Regions from separate parts of the Frankia sp. CcMO1 genome, predicted to be linked through region 2. Evidence: predicted binding sites of a transcription regulator. Region 2 holds the regulator's gene; the other holds the start of a gene.
The links. Region 2 encodes LexA, which represses DNA repair genes until DNA is damaged. Its sites were predicted from a motif close to CGAACNNNNGTTCG; they were not measured.

Region 1 (5,759 bases), on a different contig from region 2:
TCGCGGACCCCTCCCCCTCCCGGCACATGCGTGGCCTCCTGATCACGGTGAACCTCGTCTGCCTCGCCGGGCTGTTCACGGCGTGGCTTCGCGTGGTTCTCGTGGTCGGGGCCGCCAGGGCCCCCGGAGGAATCGAGTAAGCTCGGCTGGACATACCGTGCGCCGGCGTACGTGTGTCCATCCGCTGGTCCAGGCCGACCACTCGTCATGATTGGTCGGTGCGCCTCCGGGTGGCCCTCGTGCACTGATGATCGTCCGGATGTGCTGACGGGCGGACCCCTCTCGGATCCATCGCGTCGAGCACGTTCGAGACGGCACAGGTTCCGGTCGCGGTCCCTCCTGCCGCGGAAGATCCGTGGCCGCCAGAGTCCACAGGAGGTGGGTTCAGTCTTGGCACGTCATTATGAGCTCATGGTGATCCTCGATGCTGACCTCGAGGAACGCACCGTCGCGCCCTCCCTCGACCAGTACCTCGGTGTCGTCCGTCAGGGCGGCGGCGTGGTGGAGAAGGTCGATGTCTGGGGCCGGCGCCGGCTCGCCTACGAGATCGCCAAGAGTTACGAAGGCATCTACGCCGTCATCGACCTGCATGCGGAGCCCGACGTCGTCGCCGAGCTCGACCGTCAGCTCGTCCTCAACGAGTCGGTCATCCGCACCAAGGTCATTCGGCTTCCAGAGCCGAAGAAGCCACGTCAGAGCCGCCGGGCGGCGGCGTGATCCGGTCCGCGGCGACGGCAGTCCCCGTGCCGTCGTGGGCCGCCGATCTCCGGGAGAGTGCCCATGGCTGGTGAAACCGTCATCACTGTCGTCGGCAACCTAGCCAACGACCCCGAACTGAGGTTCACCCCGAACGGTGCCGCGGTCGCCAGCTTCACCGTCGCCTCCACGCCGCGCACCCTCGACCGCCAGACCAACGAGTGGAAGGACGGCGAGGCGCTGTTCCTGCGCTGCTCCATCTGGCGCCAGGCGGCGGAGCACGTCGCCGAGTCGCTGCAGAAGGGCGCTCGGGTCATCGTCACCGGCCGCCTCAAGCAGCGGTCGTTCGAGACCCGCGAGGGTGAGAAGCGCACCGTGATCGAGCTCGATGTCGACGAGATCGGCCCGAGCCTGCGCTACGCCACCGCCAAAGTCGTCAAGGCCGCGCGCGGCGGTGGTGGCAGCAGTTACGGGGGCGGTGGCGGAGGCGGCTACGGCGCGCCGGCCGGCGCCCCCGCGGGCGCTCCGGCCGGCAGCTACGGCGGCGGTAGTGGTGGTGGAGCACCCATCGATGACCCCTGGTCGCAACCGGCCGGCGGCTACTCCGACGAGCCACCGTTTTGAGCGGCCGGTCGTCGTCCTCGCGAACGACACAACGAGGTAGCAGCACACCCATGGCCAAGGCGGCCGTGCGCAAGCCCAAGAAGAAGGTTTGCGTTTTCTGCAAGGACAAGGTCGACTACATCGATTTCAAGGACACTTCGCTGCTGCGCAAGTACATCTCCGACCGGGGCAAGATCCGGGCCCGTCGGGTGAGCGGTAACTGCAGCCAGCACCAGCGCGACGTGGCGACGGCGGTGAAGAACAGCCGCGAGATGGCGCTGCTGCCCTACACCGCCTCGGCCCGGTAGGGGGTGGCGATGAAGCTCATCCTGACCCAGGAGGTCCCCGGTCTCGGCAGCCCGGGTGACATCGTGGAGGTCGCGAACGGGTACGGGCGCAACTACCTCGTGCCCCGCCGGTACGCGATCCTCGCAACCAAGGGCGCGGAGCGTCAGGTCGAGCAGATCAAGCGGGCCCGGTCGGCCCGCGCGGTCCGCGATCTCGGGCACGCTCAGGAGATCGCCGGTCAGCTCGGTGGCCTCAAGGTCGAGCTGACCAGCCGGGCGGGCAAGGAAGGCCGCCTGTTCGGTTCCGTAACGGCGGCCGACGTGGTGGAGGCGGTGACCGCCGCGGGTGGCCCCGAGCTCGACCGGCGCCGCGTCGAGCTCACCACGCCGATCAAGTCCCTGGGCGCCTACACCGTCGCCGTGCATCTGCACCCCGAGGTGACCGCGACCGTGAAGCTCCAGGTCACGCAGGCCTGACCAGGGCCGGGCGGGCCTGATCGCGGCCGGATGGGCCCGAGGCCGGGCGGTTCTGACGGCGGCGTCCGCCGTTTCTCCCGCTGTACCGCCGCGCTCGCTGTACCGGCTCCCCTGGCCGACCGTCTCAGGCGGCCGGCCAGGGGAGTTCGTTGTGCGTGGGGCAAGGGGCGACGAGCAGATCCGAAACTTTTTCTTATCCACAGGGCACTCGCGATGCGGGCGCCTGCCAGCTGGGTTTCGTCGAGGCTGTGGTCTCGGGTGTCCACAGGTTTCCGGTTTCCGTCCCGATGTCCTCCCCAGGTTCCGGCCGGTTGCCCACAGCTTTTCCACAAGGGCCTGTGGATAACTTTTTGCTGGGGGTGCCCGCCGGTCCGTAAGGTCGGACCCTCCAGACTGAGGAAGGTACTTCTAGCCTGATCGGGCCAGGTCTCCTTCGGTGACGCGGGCGGCGCCCGGCGAGAGGCTCACCGGAGGCCGCCCGCCCGGTCCCTGCTGGGAGCTCCCGGCTGACCGGGGGCGGAGCGGTCCGTTGACAGCGATTCCGATCAGTACGAACATACGTTCGAATACGGGTCTACGGGAATCCCGGGAGGGTGCGTCGTGAGCGTCACCGAGATCTCGCGTGGTTCCGGTGGGAGTACGGAGTTCGACCGGACTCCTCCGCACGACCTGCCCGCCGAGCAGAGCGTGCTCGGCGGCATGCTGCTGTCGAAAGACGCCATCGCCGACGTCGTCGAGGTCCTGCAGACGGGTGACTTCTACCGTCCCGCGCACGGCCTCGTGTACGAGGTCATCGGCGATCTCTACGGCCGGGGGGAGCCTGCGGACGTCATCAGCGTCGCCGCCGAGCTCGGCCGCCGCGATCTGCTCGAGCGGGTGGGCGGTCCGGCCTACATGCACACCCTCATCTCGAGCGTGCCCACCGCGGCCAACGCCGGGTACTACGCCCGTATCGTCGCGGAGAAGGCGGTCCTGCGCCGCCTCGCGGAGGCCGGCACCCGCATCGTGCAGCTCGCCTACGGCGCGGCTCCGGACGTCAGCGACGTCGTCGACCGCGCCCAGGCGGCCGTATACGAGGTGACCGAGCGCCGGACGAACGAGGACTACCTGCCGCTGGGGGAGCTGCTCAACCCGGCGCTGGAGGAGATCGAGTCCATCCAGGGGCATGACGGTTCGCTGACCGGGGTGCCCACCGGTTTCGTCGACCTCGACGAGCTGACCAACGGCCTGCACGGCGGCCAGCTGTGGATCGTCGCGGCCAGGCCGGCCGTGGGCAAGTCGACCCTCGGCCTGGACTTCGCCCGGGCGGCGTCGATCAAGAACGGGATGGCGTCGGTCATCTTCTCGCTGGAGATGAGCCGCATGGAGATCACCATGCGGCTGTTGTCCGCCGAGGCGCGGGTGTCCCTGCAGAACATCCGCACGGGCCGGCTCACCGATGACGACTGGGGTCGCCTGGCCCGCCGGATGGGCGAGGTCGCGGAGGCCCCGCTGTTCATCGACGACAGCCCGCACCTGACGATGATGGAGGTCCGGGCGAAGGCCCGGCGGTTGAAGCAGCGCAACGAGCTGCGCCTGGTGATCCTCGACTACCTGCAGCTGATGTCGTCGCCCAAGAAGGTGGAGAACCGTCAGCAGGAGGTCAGCGAGATCTCGCGGTCGCTGAAGCTGCTCGCCAAGGAGCTCGACGTTCCGGTGGTCGCCATCTCCCAGCTCAACCGCGCCTCCGAGCAGCGGGCCGACAAGCGTCCCCAGGTCTCCGACCTGCGCGAGTCCGGAAGCCTGGAGCAGGACGCCGACGCAGTGATCCTGCTGTACCGGGAGGACACGGTCGAGAAGGAGTCGGCGCGCGCCGGCGAGGCGGACCTCATCATCGCCAAGCACCGCAACGGGCCGACCGGCACCGTCACCGTCGCCTTCCAGGGCCATTACTCACGGTTCGTCGACATGGCGAACTGAATTCTCGGCCCGGGGGCGGGACGAGGCCCACGGGTGGAGAGCGCCAGCGGCCCGGCGGCGGGCCGGGTGGGCGCCCGGGTGTGTTTGGCGTGGTCATGGTCCATGTTGGCGGACCGCGATCTTCCGATGGTGCCAGACTGGGCGGTATGAGTTTCAGGATCATCCATGGCGAGTGAGGGGCGGGACGGCGGGCAGCCCGCCGGAGCGGTCCTCGAAGTCGCCCGGTTCGACATCAAACCGGGCAGCGAAGACGATTTCGTCGCCGCGTATCACGGGGTGCGTGCGGAGCTCGTCGGCACGCCGGGCTGTCGTTTCGCGCGGATGACCCGCGGGGTCGAGTCACCGTCGAGTTTCGTGCTGCTCGTCGAGTGGGACAGCCTGGACGCCCATCTGACGAACTTCCGGGAGTCGGAGCGGTTTGCCCGCTGGCGCGCCGCCCTCGGCCCGTACTTCGACGGCACCCCGACGGTGGCGCACAGTGCGGACGTCCCCGCCGGTCCCGACCCGGCCTGACCCTCGACGACCGCCGGGCTTCTGATCATGACAGCGTTCTTCGGGTACCTGTTTTTCGCGCCGCTCACGGCGCTCTTCTTCGGTTTCCTCATCTGGCTGGTACCGGCGATCCTGCTTCGGAACACGGACGTGGTGAGCCGGCTGAACCTGCGGCCCTTCGCGTTCTTCGTCACCGGCTACGTCTTCAGCGGGCTGATGGCCCTCTACCTGCTGGTGCTGGACGCCGGCCACGACGTCGCGCCGGCGGCCGGCGTCGTCGCATCCCTGGCCCTCGTCTGGGCTGTCCGGCGGCAGTGGCGCCGGCACCGGCCACTGGGCACGCGGCAGGTGGCGAGCATGCGCTGTGACGGCCCGGTCCAGCCGGGGCAGCCGGGTTATCCCGGTCCACCGGTGCCGTCGGGTTATCCGCATCAGCCCGGCCACCCGTACCCCCCCAGGCCGCAGGCCGGGCCGGTCGCGCGAGGTCCGTCCGGGTATCCCGAGGCCGCCGGATATTCGCCTACGCGGCCGGATCAGCCCGGCCCGGGCGGGGGAGGAGACGACCCGGCAGGCGGGGCGGGTGATCCCGGTCGCCCCAGCCAGTCGGGGCATCGGTCGGGGTACCAGCCGGGGCCCGCGGGTCGTCCACCGGCGCCGGACAGCAGCCGCGGGGCCGGTCGGCGGATCGCCGGCTACCCCTGGGCCGTTCCGCCCAGCGGGCCCAGACTGGGGGACCTACCACCCGACGCGCCCCCGTCCCCGCCCCCCGCCGAAGCGGGCCCTGATTCCTGATTCCGGGTCCTTGATTCCGGGTCTCATCCCTGGTCCTTGGCCCCTGATCCCGTCGCTCGCCGTTCGCCGCCCGGCTGGCCGGGCCCCGCGACCTGGCTGACCGGACCCGTCCGTGCGGTGGCGTACCGTCGTGTCATCGTCTGCCAGTGCCGGCGGTCCCCGCCAGCAGCGCCGTTGAATTGATCTTCGAGGTCGAGATGCCCGCCCTGCGCTCCCGTACCACCACCCACGGCCGGAACATGGCCGGCGCCCGCGCCCTGTGGCGCGCGACCGGGATGACCGACGATGACTTCGGCAAGCCGATCGTCGCCGTGGCCAACAGCTTCACCGAGTTCGTTCCGGGGCATGTGCACCTGCGTGACCTTGGCTCGCTGGTGGCCGGGGCGGTGGCCGAGGTCGGTGGGGTGGCGCGCGAGTTCAACACCATCGCCGTGGACGACGGCATCGCGATGG
Region 2 (12,850 bases):
CGATCCGCACGTCCGGGTCGTCGGTCATCCCGGCCGGCTCGAACCGCATGTTGATGAACTTGCTGACGTACGCCTCCAGCGGCACGCCGTACTGCAGGCCGATCGAGATGGCGATCGCGAACGCGTCCATCACGCCCGCCAGGGTGGACCCCTGCTTCGACATCTTGATGAAGACCTCACCGAGGCCGTCGTCCGGGTAGGAGCCGGCGGTCAGATAACCCTCGGCCCCCCCGACGGAGAAGGACACCGTCCGCGACGGGCGGGTCTTCGGCAGCCGGCGGCGCACCGGCCGGTACTCGACCTCCACCGGGGCGGGCCCGGCGGAGCCGGCGGTCCCGGCCCCGTCTCCCGTGCCAGCTGGGGTGGCGGCCAGCTCGGCGGCCTGCTTCGCCCCCTTGACGTCGGTCAGCGGCTGGCCGACCTTGCAGTTGTCCCGGTAGATGGCGAGGGCCTTCAGACCCAGCCGCCACCCTTCCAGGTAGATCTGCTCGACGTCGGCGACCGTGGCGGTCGAGGGCATGTTCACCGTCTTCGAGATCGCGCCGGAGAGGAACGGCTGTACCGCGGCCATCATGCGGACATGGCCCATCGGGGAGATCGCGCGGTCCCCGATGGCGCAGTCGAACACCTCGTAGTGCTCTGGACGCAGGCCGGGAGCGTCGATGACGTGCCCGTGCTCGGCGATGTACTCGACGATCGCCTCGATGGTCTCCTCGGGGTAACCAAGCGCCTGCAGGGCCGCCGGGACCGTCTGGTTCACGATCTTCATGCTGGCGCCGCCGACCAGCTTCTTCATCTTCACCAGGGCGAGGTCCGGCTCGATGCCGGTGGTGTCGCAGTCCATCGCCAGACCGATCGTGCCCGTCGGGGCGAGCAGGCTGGCCTGCGCGTTGCGCCATCCGTGCTTCTCACCGACGGTCTGCGCCCGGGCCCATTCCCGGGACGCGGCGGCGAGGACCCGGGAGTCCTCGGCGTGCACGCTACGCACCGCGTCGTTCGCGGCGGCATGCTTGCGCACCACCCGCCGGTGCGCGCCCGCGTTGCGGGCGAAGCCGTCGTAGGCGCCGACGATCCCGGCGAGCTCGGCGGAGCGCCGGTAGGCGGTGGCCGTCATCAGCGAGGTGATCGATGCGGCCAGCGCCCGGCCGCCGTCCGAGTCGTAGGCCCGGGCGCTGGCCATCAGCAGGGCACCGAGGTTGGCGTAGCCGATGCCGAGCTGTCGGTAGGCCCGGCTGACCCTGGTGATCTCCGGCGTCGGGAAGTCGGCGAAGCAGATCGAGATGTCCATCGCGGTGATGATCAGCTCGACCGCCGCGACGAACGCCTCGGCGTCGAAGCTGCGGTCCGGGCGCAGGAACTTCAGCAGGTTCAGCGAGGCCAGGTTGCAGCTGGAGTTGTCCAGGTGCACGTACTCGCTGCACGGGTTGGAGGCGCTGATCCGGCCGCTCTCGGGGCAGGTATGCCAGTCGTTGATCGTTCCGTCGTACTGGATGCCGGGATCGGCGCAGGCCCACGCGGCCTCGGCGATCGTGTGGAACAGCCCGCGGGCGTCCACCGTCTCCAGGACGCGGCCGTCGAGGCGGGCCCGCAGGTCGAAGCCGCCGCCGTCGACGACCGCCCGCATGAACTCGTCGGTCACCCGGACGGAGTTGTTGGCGTTCTGGTACTGCACGGAGGCGATGTCGCGCCCGCCGAGATCCATGTCGAAGCCCGCGTCCCGCAACGCCCGGATCTTGTCTTCTTCCCGGGCCTTCGTCTCCACGAACTCGACGATGTCGGGATGATCGACGTCGAGCACGACCATCTTCGCCGCCCGCCGGGTCGCGCCACCCGATTTGATCGTACCCGCCGAGGCGTCGGCGCCGCGCATGAAGCTCACCGGCCCGGACGCGGTGCCCCCGGAGGACAGCAGCTCCTTCGAGGACCGGATGCGGGACAGGTTGAGCCCGGCCCCGGAACCCCCCTTGAAGATCAGCCCCTCTTCCCGGTACCAGTTCAGGATCGACTCCATGGTGTCGTCCACGGAGAGGATGAAGCAGTTGTGCACACGTAGGCCGGCGGAGAGGTACTCGCCGCTGTCGGTCTGGATGTCGTAGACCGGCATCGGCCCGCGCGGCTCAATGCGCTCGATCTGCAACCGCTTCACCGGCTCCGCGGCCCGGCCGGGCTGATCGAACGACGCCTCCAGCTTCGCGGCCTTCACCGGGTCGAGGAAGCCGATCTCGTCCGCGAATGTCCGCCGGTCACCGGCGTTCTGAATGCCCAGGCTCCAGAGGTCGTGGCGGTCGGGTCGCGGATCCGCCTCGCGGCGTACCCGCGCGAAGATGCCGAACCGGGCGAGCAGGCCCTGCACCCCGCGAATGAGGCCCTCGCTGATCATGTCCAGCCCGATCAGCGTCGAGCGCTCCCGGCGGGACACGTAGCCATCGGCCTGGAACAGGCTGCGCAGATAGGCCGCGACAACGGGCAGCGGAGCGTCATACAGCCGGGTCGGCACAGTCATCGCCTCGATGGTCAGCGAGGCGTTCGTACCGGCGTACCGACCAACAAAACCGTCCGCCTGCAGCCGGCCCGCGAGCGCCGCCTCGGCGATCTCCCGTGAGGTGATCTCACCCTCGCCAGGGGCGATGGTGAGATGCCACTCGAGGGTGTCCCCGGCCCGCAGCGTGCCGGCGGGAACGAAGGCCCCGGCACCCGCGGAGGTGCTCCGCCACACCAGATGATCGGCGGTGACGTCGAGCGCGTGACCGGCCTTCGTCCAGATCCGCAGGACGTCCTTGACGCCGTTGGACTTGGTCGCGATCACCTGGGTCAGACCGTGCGCGTCGAAGACCTTCGTCCCCACCGCGTCCGCCTCCACCAGGGCGCCGATGGGAACCAGACCAGACGGCGTGCTGACGAGGGCGTCATAGGGCTGGCACGCCGAGACCTGCTGCGGCGCGGGGGTTCCCACGTTGAACCAGACCGGCGAGTTGAAGCTGAAGACCTGGTGGAGCAGCATCCAGGCCAGTTCGTGCTCGAAGATCTCGGCGTCGGTGCCCGAGGCGAAGTAGCCGTGCTCGCGGCCAGCCGCGCCGTAGGCGTGCACGACCCGGTCGATCAACTGCCGCAGCGACCACTCCCGGCCCGGCGTGCCGGGCGCCCCGCGGAAGTACTTGCTGGTAACAATGTTGGAGGCGTTCACCGACCAGAACTGCGGGAACTCCACTCCCCGCTGCTCGAAGTTGACCGAGCCGTCCCGCCAGTTGGTCATGACGACGTCCCGGGACTCCCAGGTGACCTCGTCGTACGGGTGGACGCCGGCGGTGGTGCGTGACCGCTGGATCTTCAACCCACTCGCTTTCGCCGCTGACCTGCTCGGCTTCGTGCCGCGGCTGTCGGTCATGACGCTCCTCGTCTTCACTCGTCAGCTTCAACCTTCAACAATGTGTTGTGGGCATCCCCGCCCCGGGCCGCCGCCAGCGGACGTCGGGACGGTGCGGGGCCGGGCCTCCGCGCACGGCGGTGCCCGCGGGGACGAGCACGCGCACGGCGAACACGCATGACGAACGGCACCAGCCAGGTCGAGCCGGGCCGCAGGTGTGCCGTCCGGGAGGTCCGCGGTCCTCGCACGGCCGCGACGCGGGATGTCACCCGTCGCCGGCGGGACCGGGCCGGCACGGTGAACCAGGGCGATGTAGGACGCTTCCGGCCGAGTGGTCCCGGCCCTACCTGCTATGCACCTGCTGGGTGCCGGTCACCGGCGAGGCATCGACGGCGCCGCGCGGGACCGGTCGAGCTGGTCCATCCCGCATGGTGGGAGGTCCGGCGGCCTCGGAGCGCAACGCGACGATCGCGGATTCGAAGTCGGTCAACGACTCGAAGGCCAGATACACCGAGGCGAAGCGGAGATAAGCCACCTCGTCGAGCTCACGGAGCGGACCGAGGATCGCCCGGCCGATCGCCTCCGCGGGCACCTCCGCCGACCCCGACGAGCGGACGGCATCCTCTACCCGCTGCGCCAGAAGCGCGAGATCATCATCCCGCACCGGCCGGCCCTGGCAGGCCTTGCGGACACCGGCGATGACCTTGGCCCGGCTGAACGGCTCGGCCGCCCCGCTGCGCTTGCGAACCTGAAGGGACGCCTCCTCCATCGTAGTGAACCGGCGACCGCAGGACAGGCAGGACCGCCTGCGGCGGATCGCCGAACCCTCCTCGGCCTCCCGACTGTCGACGACGCGACTGTCCGGATGCCGGCAGAACGGGCACCGCACGCGCTACGCCTCCTTCGCCCGCGCCGGAGCCGACCGCCCCGGACCGGGGACGACGGGACACCGTTGAGGACCCGGCATCCACGCCGGACGGACCACCTTGTGGATGGACCGCCAGCTCCCCGTGGAAGACCTGTGGAACAACCTGTGGATGACTTACACCCCGGTAAGCACCAGATGTTGTGTCCACGGTAGCGCACGGCCCCAGAGATGGGGACAGCACCCCCGTATGGTCCGTGTGGTCCGCACCGCACGTCGACGAAAGACGACGGCGCGCGAGCCCCCGCGCCGAGACACTCGTGGACCCGGGAAGCCGGGGAAGCCGGGCGTCAGGGAAGGAGTAGCGACTGGCCCGGGGTGATCAGCGGCGACCGCAGGTGGTTCAGCCGCATCAGCCGGTCCACCACGACCCGGGTGTCGGCGCTCTCGTCGAGCGCCACCGCCACCGCCCACAGCGTCTCCCCCGGCACGACCAGATGGCGCCGCGGCGCCTCCGCGGCATCCGGCCCGGCGATCGACACCCCAGGCATGATCATGATTGCTACCGCCACGACAATCGCCACGACAATCGCCACGACAATCGATACCACCACCACCCGACCCCGCCGGGTCAGCCGGAGCGGCGGGGGTGCGGGCGGGCGACCCGGCGGGTATCCCGCCGGCCGGCGACCCGCCCGGTCCCTGGCCGTCGACAGGTCGACGACCCGCGCCCTGTGTGCGGATCCCATGGCACCCTCCCGTTCCGACGACACCGAACGCCGAAGATCGAACCTTCGTTCGATCGAACGCGTGGTCGATTGTCGCATCGGGAACCGGAAACCGCCAGGAACACGCTCGAACAGACGTTTGAGATTCTGCGACCCGCCGGTTACCGTCGAGTCGATCGGGTGTGAACCGGGCGGTTTCCCTCGGTCACGGACAGCGGCGAGTCGGTGGGTGACGGCTTCCGGAGCGGGACGGTCCGCCGTGCGGCCACCGGCCGGCCGGTGGCCGCACGGCGGAAGAAAAACGCGACGAGGAGAGCGGTAAGCGATGACTAGCCAAGGCAGGGGTACGCGCCGGGGCGGAACCCGCGGCAACGTGCGAGCCTTTCCCGAAGGCCCCGCGGACGCGGGCCTGACCCCCCGGCAGCGCAAGGTGCTAGAGGTCATCCGGGCCGCGGTGGAGCGGCGCGGATATCCGCCCAGCGTGCGGGAGATCGGTGAGGCGGTCGGCCTCACCAGCACCAGTAGTGTGGCTCACCAGCTCAAGGTGCTCGAGGAGAAGGGCTACCTGCGGCGGGACCCGAACCGCCCGAGAGCGATGGAGGTGCTGACCGTCGAGCACCCCCGGCGGCGCGCGGATGCGGACGCGGGCGCGACGACGGTGGCGGGCACGATTCCCATCATCGGTGAGGCGGCGCCGGGCACCACCGAAGGAAGCAAGTCGGACGCCGCCTACGTGCCGGTGCTGGGCCGAATCGCCGCCGGTGGCCCGATCCTGGCCGAGCAGGCGGTCGAGGACGTCTTCCCGCTACCCAGGGAGATCGTCGGCGAGGGCACTCTGTTCCTGCTCCGAGTCGTCGGCGACTCGATGATCAATGCGGCGATCTGCGACGGTGACTGGGTGGTCGTCCGCCAGCAGCCGGTCGCGGACAACGGGGAGATCGTCGCCGCAATGATCGACGGGGAGGCGACGGTCAAGCGCCTGCGGGTTCGGGACGGCAAGATCTGGCTACATCCGGAGAACCCGGCCTTCGCCGACATCGCCGGTGAGGATGCGACCATCCTCGGCCGGATCGTGGCTGTGCTCCGCAGGGTTTGACGTGGATCGGCCGGCCGCCCATCGGGTGGCCGGCCGGGTTGCCTCGCGTTTGATCGCTCCTGGGCTCAGGCCCGGTAGGCGTGCAGCTCCGCCGCGAGTCCCGGGGAGACCCGGGCGGACAGCCGGGTACCGGTCTCGGTGTGCTCCAGCGTGAGCACCTCGCCGTTCGCGTGCACCCGGGAGACCAGGTCGCCCCGGCTGTAGGGCACGAGCACGCGCATCTCCACGTCGGGATGCGGCACCCGGGCACAGAGCGCGTCGACCAGCGCGGCCAGCCCCTCGCCCGTGCGTGCCGAGACGAACACGGCGTCTGGGGCGAGCTGGCGCAGCCCCGCGACGACCGTCGGCTCCACGGCGTCCACCTTGTTGACGACGATCAGCTCGGGAACACCGCCCGCGTCGATGTCGTTGAGAACCTCGCGCACGGCGGAGATCTGCGCGGCCGGATCCGGCGATGATCCGTCCACAACGTGCAGGATGAGATCGGCATCGGCGACCTCTTCCAGCGTCGAGCGGAACGCCTCGACAATCTGATGCGGCAGATGCCGGACGAATCCGACGGTGTCGGTCAGGGTGAAGGCCCGGCCGTCCGGCAGGGTCGCCCGCCGCACGGTCGGATCGAGGGTGGCGAACAGCGCGTCCTCGACTAGGACACCCGCGCCGGTCAGCCGGTTGAGCAGCGACGACTTACCGGCGTTGGTGTAACCGGCGATCGCCACGCTGGGGACCTCGCCCCGCCGCCGGGCGGAACGCTTGGTCTCCCGCACGGTCGTCATCGCGGCGAGCTCGCAGCGCAACCGCGCCATCCTGGCCCGCAGCCGCCGACGGTCGGTCTCGATCTTCGTCTCACCGGGACCACGGGTACCGATGGGCGCCCGGCCGCCGCCGCTGGCCGCGGCCCGCGACATCGACTCACCCCACCCACGCAGCCGGGGCAGCATGTACTGCAACTGCGCGAGCTCGACCTGGGCCTTGCCCTCTCGAGAGGTCGCGTGCTGGGCGAAGATGTCCAGGATGAGGGCCGTCCGGTCGATGACCTTTACCTTGACGACCTCCTCCAGCTGCCGCAGCTGACCCGGGGTGAGTTCGCCATCGCAGACCACCGTGTCCGCGCCGGTCGCCGCGACGACCTCGGCGAGCTCGCGCGCCTTGCCCGAACCGACGTAGGTCGCGGCATCCGGCCGATCGCGGCGCTGCACGAGCGCGTCGAGCACCACCGAACCGGCGGTCGTGGCGAGCGCCGCGAGCTCCGCCATGGAGCTCTCGGCCGACCGCAGGGAACCCGACGTCCATACGCCGATGAGGACGACACGCTCCAGCCGCAGCTGCCGGTACTCGACCTCGGTGACGTCGTCGAGCTCGGTGGCGAGACCGGGAACCCGCCGCAACGCGGCGCGATCCTCCAGGTCGAAACCGTCCCCAGAATCGTCGAAGAAGTTCGGCAGGTAAGACGGATCGGCGCCAGTCAGCTTGATGAGGGATCTGTCGAGAGTGGACGCATCGAAGGCGTCAGCAGGAAGTGTCATACCATCCGTTCTCAACGCGGCCCGTTACCGCACCATTCCGCGATCATTCCGTGCCGCTTGCTCCGGCCGGGCCCCACGACCCGGTGGCCCGAGGAGGATCCGCCGGTCCGGAAGACCCTGCCACGCTCGTGGCGCGTCTCCCCCCTCGTTTCCCGGCGAATCCCGTCGCCAACCAGGGTCCCACGCCACCACGTCGATCGCGAACCGTTTTGCCGCTCCGCCGGCGTAGCGTCTGCGCCGTGTACCACGAGTACCACGAGAGACGGGCCCGCCGCCTCGCCGCGACGATCTGGGACAGCTCGGGCCGCCCGACTCCCCCGGACACCACGCGGACGACGGCGGACCGGCGTCCGGACAGCACCGGGCCCTCGGAGGGCACCGGGCACACAGGCGGCACCGGGCACACAGACTTGGTGTGCAGCCGGCGGGTGTTGCCGGACGGATGCATGGACATCATCTGGAGTTCCGACGCCAATCTGATCGTCGCGGGGCCGGACACGGCGGCGAAGCTGGTGCGCTGGGCACCAGGCGTGCGGCACGTCGGGCTCCGCTTCGACTCGGGCTCTGGACCATCCCACCTCGGAGTGGCCGCGGACGAACTGCGCGACCAACGCATCCCGCTCGCCGACCTGTGGGGCGACGGACCGGCGCAGCGACTCGCCGAGCGGCTCGCCATGGCCGCTGATCCCCTGGTCGCATTCGAGTCGTCGATCGCCGCCCGGCCCGTTCACCCGGCGCTCGTGGACCGGTTGGTTCCCGCCGTTCTGGCGGGTGCCCGCGCCCGGGCGCCCGTGGACGACCTCGCGCGCATAGTCGGGCTGAGCGAACGCCAGCTGCTGCGTCGCTGCCGGCGCGTCTTCGGATATGGCCCGAAGACGCTCGCCAGGATCCTCCGGATGCAGGACGCCCTGCACGCGGCGCGGGCCGGCATCCCGTTCGCGGTCGTGGCGGCCGAGGCCGGCTACGCCGACCAGGCGCACCTCGCCCGGGAGGTACGCGCGCTCGCCGGAGTTCCGCCGACCCGTCTCATCCGAACTGCCAACGTTCAGGACGAACTGGACGTCTCGGTAGCGGATGTCGCGGATATCGCGGCCACTACGGGCAGTGGGGCGTAGAGGTCGACGTGGTTGCCGTCTGGATCGAGCACGACCGCGTACCGCTGGCCCCAGAAGGCGTCCCAGGGCGGAAGGTGGCCGGCGTGACCGGCGCCGACGAGGTCGGCGTAGACCTCGTCGACCTCGTCCGGCGTGTCGCAGGCGAAGGCCAGCCCGACCCGCGGCGAGCCGGTACCCGCCGACCAGTGCGGATCAAAGGATCGGATGGTCGCCTCGCTGTCGAACGCGAGGCGTAGACCGCCGGGCAGCTGCACCTCGACGTGCGGCTGGGCGTCGGCCCCGGCGGGCAGGTCGAGGCCGAGCCGGCGGTAGAACGCCAGGGACCGGGCCATATCAGCGACGATCACACCGGTCAGGGTGAACGATGGTGGCATGAGGGCACCGTAGGGCCGGCAGGCGGGCCGGGTCTTGTAGGAAACGGACACCTCACCCGACCGGGTCGTGGACCTCCGCACGGCGCAGCACGCCGTCGAAGACCAGCTCGGCGGGCCCTCGCAACAGCACGGTCTCCGGCTGCCAGATCACGACCAGGCCGCCGCCGGGCACATCCACCTCGACCTCGACCGGCGCACCCCCCGGCCGAGCACCTCGCCGGGCCGCCCAGGCCACCGCGACCGCGCAGGCACCGGTGCCGCAGGACGCGGTCTCCCCGACCCCACGTTCGAACACCCGCATCGCCACCCCACCCGGCCGGGCGACGACGATCTCCACGTTCACCCCGTCCGGGAAGTCGACCGGGGAGAACGACGGTGGTCGGGTCAGGTCGAGCCGACGCAGCCCGGCGACGTCCAGGTCGTCGGCGAAGCAGACCGCGTGCGGATTACCCATCGAGACCGCGGTCGCGGTGAAGGCACGATCGGCGACGGTGACCGGGGCCCCGGGTCCGTCGATGATCCGCGGCGGTCCCATGTCGACCGTGACGTCACCGTCCACCGCGACCTCGACGAGCCGCAGCCCGGCGCGGGTCGCGACGTGGAACCGTCCCGGCTGGGCGTATCCGGCGTCGACGAGGTAGCGGGCGAACACCCGGGCGCCGTTGCCGCACATCTCGGCAATCGAACCGTCAGCATTGCGGTAGTCCATGAACCAGCGCGCCCGGCCGGCCAGACCGGCCGCCTCGGGAACCGCGGCGCAGAGCACCACCCGCAGCACCCCGTCGCCCCCGATGCCGGTCCGCCGGTCGCACAGCGCGCGCACCAGGCCCGCGGTGAGGTCGAGGTCCCCGTCGGGATCCGGCAGGAGGACGAAGTCGTTGCCCGTCCCGTGGCCCTTGACGAATCGCAACCCCAGCTCGTCCCGCACGTCGCCGATCGTACGGGGGACGCCGCTCGGCACCTGACGACCGGGCTCCCGCGGCGGCGTCAGCCGGCGGCGGCCCGCGCCCACTCCCGCATCCGGTCGTCGGAATGCGACGGCTTGTACCAGCGGTCGGGCCGGCCGCGCCCGAGGGCGATCATCCGAGCGTCCTCCACCGGCACCGGCGGACAGAACACCGGTCCGATGGCGCGATCGCAGCCAAGATCCACCACCCGGGACGCCAGGCGCGCGGTGTCGACATCGTCGGCGACGACGGGCAGGCCGCGCTGGTGGGCGAGCCGGACGATGGCCGCGAGCACGGCCTCACCCTCGAGGTCCTTCATGGTCGCCCGCAGGAACAGGCCGTCGATCTTGACGAGGTTCAGCGGCAACTGGTCGAGCACGGCCAGCGAGCCCAGCCACGTGCCGAAGGACCCGACCGCGATCGCCACCCCGAGAGCACGCAGCCGGGTCAGCAACCGGGGCACCATCGGCGCGGCGAGCCCGAGGGTCTGCTCGCTGAACTCGAGGCCGATCGCCCCGGCCGGCAGCACCCGGCCCGAGACGAGCCGGTCGACCTCGGCCGCGAAGGCGAGGCTGGCAAGCTGGCGGCCATCGATGTTCACCCACAACCGGGGCGGGCGGATCGGCGTCCCGACCGCCATCCGATGCCAGGTGCGCGCCTCGGTCACGGCCATCCGCAGCACCCACTGGTCCACCTGATGGACGAGGCCCGCGGCCACGGCGATCGGCATGAAATCCGCCGGGCCCAGCACCCCGCGTTCCGGGTGCAGCCACCGCGGATGGGCTTCCATCCCCGGCACCGACCCGTTGCGCAGGTCGACCTCCGGTTGGAAGTGCAGCCGCAGCGAACCATCATCGAAGGCGGCGTAGAGCGCGGGGACGAGAGTCAGGTCGGGTGGGGTACCAGCATCAGCGGTGGGCGCGGTCACATCGATCTCTCCAGACGCCGTGCGGGACCGGCCGCCGCGCACCGGCCACCGGCGACGCCACGCATTGGCGGCGGCCCGATCGACCCCGACCCGGTCGGCCGATCACCCGTCAGAGCGAACCCACCAGCCGTCGCACCTGGGTGACATCTGGTTTGTCCAACCAGGCTATCCGGTTATCCCGCCGGAACCAGGACCTTTGTCGACGGGCAAAGCGCCGCGTCGCCGTAATTGTGGCGAGCTTGGCCTGTTCAGCGGAGTCCATTGCGCCGTCGAACCAGGCCAGAACCTGGGCATAGCCCAGTGCGCGAGACGCGGTTCGGCCTTCCCGCAGGCCGCATTCCACCAACCTTCGCACTTCGTCAGGAAAACCAGCACCCCACATTTTCTCCACCCGGTCCGTGATCCGTTGGTCGAGATCGGGGCGATCCACGCCGATCTGCACGACCTCATAGACCGAGCGGTGCTCCGGCAGGGTGGCCGTGAAGGTTCCGGTGAGCTCGACGACCTCCAGGGCACGCACAATCCGCCGGCCGTTGCTGGGCAGGATCGCCGCGGCGGCCTGCGGTGCCAGCGCGGCCAGCCGGTCGTGCAGCGCCGGGGCGCCGACGCGGGCCAGTTCCTCCTCCCACCGCGCCCGGACGCCCGGATCGGTCCCCGGGAAGGTCAGATTGTCGAGAACCGCGCGGACGTAGAGCCCGGAACCGCCGACCAGCACCGGAATGCGCCCGGCGGCGAGCAGATCGTCGATTACCCGGCGGGCGTCCACCTGGAAGCTCGCGACGTCCGCGGGACGCGTCACGTCCCACAGGTCGAGCAGATGGTGGGGCACCCCGCGACGCTCCGCCTCGGGAACCTTGGCGGTACCGATGTCCATCCCGCGGTAGAGCTGCATCGAGTCCGCGTTCACCACCTCGCCGCCGAGGGCGAGCGCGATCTCGATGCCGAGGTCGCTCTTCCCGCCAGCGGTCGGCCCCACGACCGCCACCACCGGCCCCCGGCGCGGTTCCTCCTGCCTGTTCATCCTCGCTCGGCAACATCCCGTGTCCAGAGGGCAACCAGATAGCCGACACCGTACGGCGCGTCGTCATACCGGAGGTCACTGTTCCATGCCCCCGGGCCCAGGGACCCCGGGCCCGGGCCGTCCCGGGTCGCGGCGAGCAGGGCGCCGGCCAGGACCTGCCAGGACGCCCGGCCCGCGGCGAGCAGCTCCCGGGCCAACCCCGGGTCCAGGGCGAGCAGGCCGGCTGGATCCCCCGCGGCCAGCGCCGCGGCGGCGGTCGCGTCGAACGCCGCGGCCCGTGGATCCAACCCGCCGGGAGCCTTCAGCGTGCGACAGGCCGAGCCGTCGCCCATCACGAGCAGTGCGAGGCGTTCCTGCGGAGCGGAGCCCGCGACCAGCCGCGATCCGAGTGCGACGGCCCCGTCCGGAGAGATCTCCGCGGGCACCCCGACGGCGGTGCGGGCGCCGGGCCAACCGACGGCGCCCAGCAGCCAGGCGCCGATCGTGATCGACAACGGTAGAGGGGGCGACGGTAGGACGGGCGACGACGGGACAGACGGCGACTCGGGGGCCAGCGCGGTCGGGCCGAGGTCCACCCGGAGATCCACGCCGAAGCCGGCCAGCGACCCGAACGCGGCGGGGCCGTAGGACACCTCGGTCGCCGCGTCACCCACCACCACGATCGTGTCCGGCTTGGTGGCACACAGCAGGCGCACCGCGTCCACCGCGACGGCCCGTGCCTCGATCGGCTCACCACAGCCGACCTCGGGAACCAGCAACGGAGGATGAGGACAGACCGCGGCGGCGACGAGGGTCATCGACGTACCGGAGTACAGCAGGCGTCCGCGCCGGCCGACGCCGTGCCAGCAGACGCCAGGCCGACGGGACCGGGCGAGGACGGCCGCAG

Region 1: the regulator LexA is predicted to act here: its motif matches at 2,615-2,628, upstream of dnaB (replicative DNA helicase).

What each region holds. Positions count from the first base shown of each region.
Region 1 covers NZ_CDWTMG010000069.1:262-6,020, forward strand. Annotated here, with positions in the region: gene AC08OU_RS10975 (hypothetical protein) at 1-140, shown strand, start outside; gene rpsF (30S ribosomal protein S6) at 391-717, shown strand; gene AC08OU_RS10985 (single-stranded DNA-binding protein) at 781-1,320, shown strand; gene rpsR (30S ribosomal protein S18) at 1,371-1,607, shown strand; gene rplI (50S ribosomal protein L9) at 1,617-2,063, shown strand; gene dnaB (replicative DNA helicase) at 2,664-4,022, shown strand; gene AC08OU_RS11005 (antibiotic biosynthesis monooxygenase family protein) at 4,188-4,535, shown strand; gene AC08OU_RS11010 (hypothetical protein) at 4,563-5,306, shown strand; partial or broken gene AC08OU_RS11015 (dihydroxy-acid dehydratase domain-containing protein) at 5,504-5,759, shown strand, end outside.
Region 2 covers NZ_CDWTMG010000022.1:6,736-19,585, reverse strand. Annotated here, with positions in the region: gene AC08OU_RS05175 (vitamin B12-dependent ribonucleotide reductase) at 1-3,385, opposite strand, end outside; gene nrdR (transcriptional regulator NrdR) at 3,708-4,253, opposite strand; gene AC08OU_RS05165 (LysM peptidoglycan-binding domain-containing protein) at 4,580-4,978, opposite strand; gene lexA (transcriptional repressor LexA) at 5,283-6,053, shown strand; gene hflX (GTPase HflX) at 6,119-7,579, opposite strand; gene AC08OU_RS05150 (helix-turn-helix domain-containing protein) at 7,819-8,694, shown strand; gene AC08OU_RS05145 (VOC family protein) at 8,625-9,068, opposite strand; gene dapF (diaminopimelate epimerase) at 9,121-9,996, opposite strand; gene AC08OU_RS05135 (EAL domain-containing protein) at 10,056-10,943, opposite strand; gene miaA (tRNA (adenosine(37)-N6)-dimethylallyltransferase MiaA) at 11,053-11,964, opposite strand; gene AC08OU_RS05125 (class III extradiol dioxygenase subunit B-like domain-containing protein) at 11,961-12,761, opposite strand; gene miaB (tRNA (N6-isopentenyl adenosine(37)-C2)-methylthiotransferase MiaB) at 12,758-12,850, opposite strand, start outside.